One region of the Arthrobacter sp. 05L44 genome, then DNA from elsewhere that is predicted to be linked to it. Evidence: predicted binding sites of a transcription regulator. Region 1 holds the regulator's gene; the other holds the start of a gene.
What was found. Region 1 encodes LexA, which represses DNA repair genes until DNA is damaged. Its sites were predicted from a motif close to TCGAACANNTGTTCGA; they were not measured.
Positions count from the first base shown of each region.

Region 2: the regulator LexA is predicted to act here: its motif matches at 1,496-1,511, upstream of ruvA (Holliday junction branch migration protein RuvA).

Region 1 covers NZ_JBFTNS010000010.1:38,001-41,700, forward strand. The annotation lists gene AC1DHY_RS15145 (ATP-dependent DNA helicase) at 1-1,034, shown strand, start outside; gene lexA (transcriptional repressor LexA) at 1,118-1,867, opposite strand; gene AC1DHY_RS15155 (LysM peptidoglycan-binding domain-containing protein) at 2,285-2,677, shown strand; gene AC1DHY_RS15160 (histidinol-phosphate transaminase) at 2,811-3,700, shown strand, end outside.
Region 2 covers NZ_JBFTNS010000002.1:223,510-227,209, forward strand. The annotation lists gene pdxT (pyridoxal 5'-phosphate synthase glutaminase subunit PdxT) at 1-124, shown strand, start outside; gene AC1DHY_RS06315 (YebC/PmpR family DNA-binding transcriptional regulator) at 128-883, shown strand; gene ruvC (crossover junction endodeoxyribonuclease RuvC) at 880-1,458, shown strand; gene ruvA (Holliday junction branch migration protein RuvA) at 1,588-2,232, shown strand; gene ruvB (Holliday junction branch migration DNA helicase RuvB) at 2,225-3,346, shown strand; gene yajC (preprotein translocase subunit YajC) at 3,560-3,700, shown strand, end outside.

The DNA.
Region 1 (3,700 bases):
GCGCCGCGCTCTCCGACTCCAAGGGGGATAGCGCCACGCCGGCCGACGGCGGCCGGCAGCTCGCCCGCTCCCGCCTGATGGTGATCCTGGAGCTGTGCGAACGGCTCCTGGCCGCCAAGGAAAACCGCGAGGTGGTCTGGTTTTCGCGCAACAGCAGCTTTGACCCGCAGCAGGGTTACTCACAGCCGGATGACTCCGCGCCGGCCCTGGTCAACATCGCCCCGCTCAGCGTCGCCGGGCGGCTGCGCGAAGGGCTGTTCGCGGACCACACAGTCGTCCTGACCTCGGCGACCCTCGCCATCGGAGCGGCATTCGAGCCCGCAGCCGGGGGACTGGGACTGGTGGGGCCCGGGGCGCCCAGCTGGACCGGCGTCGACGTCGGCTCCCCGTTTGAATATCCAAAACAAGGCATCCTGTACGTCGCCAAGCACCTGCCCAAACCGGGCCGCGGTACCTCCCCGGAGGCCCTCGACGAACTCGAGAAGCTTATCCGCGCCTCGAACGGCGGGGCACTGTGCCTCTTCTCCTCCCGGCGTGCTGCCGAGGAGGCCGCCGAGGCGATGCGGCCCAGGCTGGGCCTGAGCATCCTCTGCCAAGGCGAATCGACCATGACGGCGCTGGTCAAGCAGTTCGCGGACGAGCCGGACACCTGCCTGTTCGGGACAATGTCGCTGTGGCAGGGCGTTGACGTACCGGGTAATTCCTGCCGCCTCGTGGTCATCGACAGGATCCCGTTCCCACGGCCCGACGATCCCCTGATGACCGCCCGCTCCCGGGCCGTGGCACAGTCGGGCGGCAACGGTTTTATGAGTGTCTCGGCGACCCACGCGGCCATCCGCCTGGCGCAGGGCGCCGGCCGGCTGATCCGTTCGACGTCGGACAAGGGCGTGGTGGCCGTACTCGATTCCCGGCTTTCCACCGAGCGCTACGGCGGCTTCCTGCGCGCGGCGCTGCCACCGTTCTGGCCCACCACGGATCCGGCCGTGGCGCTGGCCGCGCTCGACCGCTTGGCCAAGGCCCCGGCCGCCGGATAGGCCGGAAAATTCTGCCCCAACGCCGCAGGTCCCGTCCGGAACATCGGACGGGACCTGCTGAGTTGGTGCTGGGTGGTTCCCGGTTAGAGGGAGCGCAGTACGGACACGACCTTGCCCATGATGACGGCGTGATCGCCGAGGATCGGTTCGTACTGGGTGTTCTGGGGGAGCAGCCAGGTGTGGCCGTCGCGCTGGCGGAACGTCTTGACGGTGGCCTCGTCGTCGAGCAGCGCGGCCACGATGTCACCATTGACGGCGTCGTTCTGGCGGCGGACCACCACCCAGTCACCGTCGCAGATGGCGGCGTCGATCATCGAATCCCCCGCCACCTTGAGCATAAACAACTCGCCGTGGCCCACCAGCTGGCGTGGCAGTGGCATAACGTCTTCCACGACCTGATCGGCCAGGATCGGGCCGCCGGCGGCAATCCGGCCCACGAACGGCACCATCGCGGTGTCGGTGGCGCTGGCCAGTTCCGAGACGGCGAGGCCGCCCACGGCCCGCAGACCGCTGGACTTCTCGACGCCGGAGATGGGGGTGGCGCCGCCGTCCAGGGTTAGCGGCATCAGGACTTCCATGGCACGGGGCCGCTTGGGGTCCCGCCGCAGGTAACCGAGCTTTTCCAGCTGTGAGAGCTGGTGGGTGACGCTGGAGAGGCTGGCGAGCCCCACAGTGTCACCGATTTCGCGCATGGACGGCGGGTAGCCGTTGTCCGTGACCGAACGCTGGATCGTCTCCAGGATCTTCTTCTGCCGGACGGTAAGGCTCTTCGGCGCCCGGCCGGTCTGCGGGCTCCGTTGGGTAGCCCTCCCGCCGGCGGCTTGTGCTGCCATATTCGCCATGCCTTTCCGTTCCGCCCTGCGGACCTTGCCGCCGGGCCGCTGTGGCCTGAAAACCCCCGGGGCCTAAAAATGTCAGACCCCGTTGTTGAACTTGAACTGTCCAACCGCAGGTGAACTCACCAGCGGTTGTTCCGTGATTCAAAAGTAGGCCAGCACACCATGTTTTTCAAACATTTGTTCTAGCGAGTCTCGACAATGTTCGTTCATAGGTGCTAAAACAGAACAAGCAGAGTTCGAATATGTGTTCGAAACCTGTCGACGGGAACCGAATGCAGGTTTCGATTCTGTGTTCTAAGTTTCGCAGTCGCAGGTTCGCCTATGAAGGTCACGCGTTCGATGGTTCGGCCGGTTGGCGGCGGGTACATGGAGTACGCCGGGCGGCACAGAGAGGTCCAGGAGGGCTTAGTTATGTCAGCAGTAAGCGTTATGTCCGGTTCGTTCGGCACCATCAAGTCCCGCACGGCCGTGCCCCAAGCGGCAGCACGCCAGGCGCCCCTGCGGCTGACCCGCCGGGGACGGTTCGTCTTCATCGGCCTGCCGCTGATCGTCCTGGCTGTCATGGTCCTGTCGCTCGCCGGTTTCCTCAACGCCCCCGCCAAGGCGGCCGACTCCGCCGCGGAGCTCTCGGTGACTCCCGCGGTCACCGTCACCGTCCAGCCGGGCGAATCACTCTGGGCGATCGCCGGCGCCGTGGCACCGGAACGCGATCCCCGCGACGTCGTGGCCGACATTGTCCAGCTCAACAACCTCGGCGCCGCCCGCGTGATGCCCGGCCAGCAGCTTTTCGTCCCTTCAAAGTAGGCAGGGCCCCCGCCGGCGAATGACCAGCCGGCGTGTGAGTGAACGCCCCTGGTGAACCCCGGCAGCCCCCACGGGGCGGGCATTCCGGGGTCACAGTTTCGGGGCGGGCCCGGGTCTCACTTAAACTGGGCGGGTGACTGACCAGCTAGAGCGCCTCAACCGACTGCCCCTCCGCACAAACCTGCGGGGCCTGCGCCCCTACGGCGCACCCCAGCTGGACGTGCCCATCCTGCTGAACGTCAATGAGAACACGCACGGGGTCCCGGCCGACGTCCGCGCCGCTATCGCCGAGGCCGTGACCGAGGCCGCCGCGGGGCTGAACCGGTACCCGGACCGCGAGTTCACCGAACTCCGCGAGGCCCTCGCCGAGTATCTGGGCCACGGCCTCGAAGCGGACAACATCTGGGCCGCCAACGGGTCCAACGAAGTGCTCCAGCAGATCCTCCAGGCCTTCGGCGGCCCGGGGCGCACCGCCCTCGGCTTCCCTCCCACGTACTCCATGTACCCGCTGCTGGCCGCGGGGACGGACACCGAATACATCGTGGGAGTCCGCGCCGAGGACTACGGCCTCAGCGCGGAATCGGCAGCCCGGCAGGTCCGCGAACTGAAGCCCAGCGTGGTCTTCCTCTGCTCGCCGAACAACCCCACCGGGACAGGCCTGGGCCTGGATGTTGTGGAGGCCGTCTATGAGGCGGGCCAGGAAAGCCAGACCATCGTGATCGTCGACGAGGCCTACCACGAGTTCGCCCACGACGGCACACCCAGCGCCCTGACCCTGCTGCCGGGCCGCGAGCGGCTGATCGTCTCCCGTACCATGAGCAAGGCCTTCGCCCTCGCCGGCGCACGGCTCGGCTATATGGCGGCCGCCCCGGAGGTCACCGACGCCCTCCGCCTCGTGCGGCTGCCGTACCACCTCTCGGCCATCACCCAGGCGACGGCCCTGGCCGCCCTGCACCACCGCGTGGCGCTGATGGCCGACGTCGAGGACATCAAACGCCAGCGGGACAGGATCGTCTCCGAACT
Region 2 (3,700 bases), on a different contig from region 1:
CGGGACAGCTAGAATTGTTGCAGTGCGTTCCGGCAAGCTGCTGGCCACCTCCTTCCACCCGGAAGTGACGGGGGAGAAGCGCGTGCATGAACTGTTTATTCGAATGATCAGAGGAGAAGCGTAAAGCATGTCAGGCCACTCCAAATGGGCGACGACCAAGCACAAAAAGGCCATCCTTGACAGCCGCAGGGCCAAGTCGTTCGCCAAGCTGATCAAGAACATCGAAGTTGCCGCGCGGATGGGCGGACCGGACCTCTCCGGCAACCCCGGCCTCGAGCTCGCCGTCACCAAAGCCAAAAAAACCTCGGTTCCGGCTGACAACATCGACCGCGCCATCAAGCGCGGCGCCGGGCTCACCGGCGAGGTAGTCGACTACACCGAAATCATGTACGAGTGCCGCGGACCCCAGGGCTCGGCCCTGCTCATCGAGTGCCTCACGGACAATAAGAACCGCGCGGCCTCCGAGGTCCGCTTGGCCATCTCCCGCAACGGCGGCACCATCGCCGATCCCGGGTCGGTCAGTTACCTGTTTTCCCGCAAGGGTGTTGTGTCGCTGCCGAAGAACGGCCTGACCGAAGACGACGTCCTGATGGCCGTCCTCGAGGCAGGGGCCGAGGAAGTCAAGGACAACGGCGAGACTTTTGAAATCCACTCCGAACCGACCGACCTCCAGGCCATCCGCGATGCGCTGAAGGAAGCCGGGATCGAGTACGACACCGACGAGGCCGAGTTCGTGCCCTCGATGCAGGTGCCGCTGGACGTGGACGCCGCCAAGAAGTTCATGAAGCTGGTGGACGCGCTGGAAGAGCTCGACGACGTGCAGAACGTCTACAGCAACGCCGACCTCAGCGACGAAGTACAGGCAGCGCTGGAAGCCGAGTGACCCTCCGCGTCCTCGGCGTCGATCCGGGCCTGACCCGCTGCGGCATCGGCGTCGTGGACGTGGAAAAAAACCGCCGCGCCACGATGGTGGCCTTCGGCGTCGTCGGCACGTCCCCGGACGAGAGCCTGGACCAGCGTCTTCTGGTCATCGCCACGTCCATCGACGAATGGCTGGATAAGCACGAGCCGCACGTCCTCGCCGTCGAACGGGTGTTTTCCCAGCTCAATGTCAGCACCGTGATGGGCGTGGCGCAGGCGTCCGGGGTGGTGATCGCCGCGGCGGCGCGCCGGGGCATCCCGGTGGCGCTGCACACGCCGTCGGAAGTCAAAGCGGCAGTGACCGGCAGCGGCACATCCAACAAGGACGCCGTCACCAAACTCGTCACCAAGATCCTCCGGCTGGACGCCCCGCCGCGGCCGGCCGACGCCGCCGACGCATTGGCCCTGGCCATCACGCACGCGTGGCGGGCCGGCAGCGGTGCGGCGGTAGCCACAACGGGCCCCGGAAGCCAGTCGCTGACCCCCGCCCAGCGCGCCTGGGCAGCGGCGGAAGCCAAAGCGCGCCGGGCGCGGTGAATGTCCCGCCGTCCCGACGCACTGCTTGGTAGGGTATTCGTAGATATGTTCGGATCGCGGGTCCGGCCGGTTAACACTGGCTGAACCAGCACCAGCCGGAAGTCCGGCTGAAAACCCAGGAGCCAGGCCTTGATCAGTTTTCTCCGCGGAACCGTAGCGCACGTTGGCCTGTCCTCGGCAGTGATCGACCTCAACGGCGCCGGCATGAGCGTCAACGCCACGCCGCAAACCCTCAGCAAACTCCGGGTCGGCGAGGAAGGCAAGCTGTTTACCTCCCTGATCGTCCGGGAAGACTCGCTGACCCTCTTCGGCTTTGGCAGTGACGACGAACGTGAGGTCTTTGATGTCCTGCTCAGTGTGAGCGGCGTCGGTCCCCGGCTGGCCCTGGCCGTCCTCGCCGTCCACGAACCCGAGGCGATCCGCGTCGCCGCGCATTCAGGGGACGGCAAGGCCTTCACCAAGGTGCCCGGCATTGGCCCCAAGGTCGCGGGCCGGATTGTGCTGGAACTCGCCGGCAAGCTGGTGCCGCACGGCACGCCGGGCGCGGCTGTGCCGTCCGTCTCCGCAGAAAGTGTGTGGAAGCCCCAGGTGGTGGCGGCCATGACCAGCCTGGGCTGGTCCGAAAAGGACGCCACCGCCAGCATCGACAAGTCGCTGGCGGATTCGCCCGAACTCGCCGAGCAGGGAAACGTCGCAGAGATCCTTCGCGCCACCCTGCGCTGGCTCGGCCAGGATGGCGCCCGTGCCGGGAACCGGGTAGGCGCGCGTGGCTGAGCCATCCATCGTCGGCGGGGGAGAGGAACCCGAGGAGCGCGCCATCGAGGCGGCCCTCCGGCCCAAGAACCTGCACGACTTCGTCGGACAGCACCGGGTCCGCAAGCAGCTCTCCCTGGTGCTTGAAGCGTCGCGGATGCGCGGCCGCAGTGCCGACCACGTGCTGCTCTCCGGGCCTCCCGGCCTGGGTAAAACAACGCTGTCCATGATCATCGCCGCAGAGATGAATGCCCCGCTGCGGATCAGCAGCGGCCCGGCGATTCAGCACGCCGGCGACCTCGCTGCGATCCTGTCGTCCCTGTCTGAAGGGGAGGTCCTGTTCCTCGACGAGATCCACCGGATGTCCCGCCCGGCCGAGGAAATGCTGTACATGGCCATGGAGGACTTCCGCGTCGACATCGTCGTCGGGAAGGGTGCCGGCGCCACGGCCATTCCGCTGGAACTGCCGCCCTTTACCCTGGTGGGCGCCACCACCCGCGCCGGCCTGCTCCCGGGGCCGCTGCGGGACAGGTTCGGCTTTACCGGGCACCTGGAGTTCTACTCCGTCGAGGAACTCGAACTGGTGCTCCGGCGTTCGGCCGGCCTGCTGGACCTGAAGGTGAACTCCGCAGGTTTCAGCGAGATCGCCGGCCGGTCCCGGGGCACACCCCGCATCGCCAACCGCCTTCTGCGCCGCGTCCGGGACTGGGCGCTGGTGCACGGTGTCGACCAGATTGACGCCCGTTCCGCCTCCGCAGCCCTGGACATGTACGAGGTCGACAAGCGCGGCCTGGACCGCCTGGACCGGGCAGTGCTTGAGGCGCTGATCACCAAGTTCGGCGGTGGCCCGGTGGGGCTGTCCACCCTGGCGATCGCCGTTGGCGAAGAAACCGAAACCGTGGAAACCGTCGCCGAGCCCTACCTCGTCCGCGAGGGCCTGCTGGGCCGGACGCCACGGGGCCGGATCGCGCTGGCGCCGGCATGGACCCATCTTGGATTCGCTGTCCCCGCCGGTGTCTTCGGGCAGGACCCGCTGGACCTGTTCCAGGCCGGCGAGCCGGACAGCGGGCCGGCCGGAAGCGGGGAGTACGCTGCGCCCGCCGCGGACCCGGAATGGATCCGTAATAGTCAATAGCACTCGCTCGTGACCTTTTCCCTTTAGACTGGTATGACGCTCGGCACGTTCGGGCCTTCGTTTCCGTGTGCGGCTACCACTAGCCGCTGCTGGCAGGGCATGGTCTTTCTGCCCCGCCAACTGCCGGGTCCCTACCGGGCGGTTCCGGAACGAGGCGGACGTTGCTGTGAAACCAGCTTGCAAGTACAGAACGGAACTTTCCCCTTGGATCCAATGACAATTCTCCTGTTCGTCATGCTCGGCGTGTTCGTCTTTATGATGTTCCGCCGCAACAAGAAGACGCAGCAGCAGCAGGCGGAGCTCCAGTCGAAGTTCAGCCCCGGTGTTGAGGTAATGACCAGCTTTGGCCTCTTC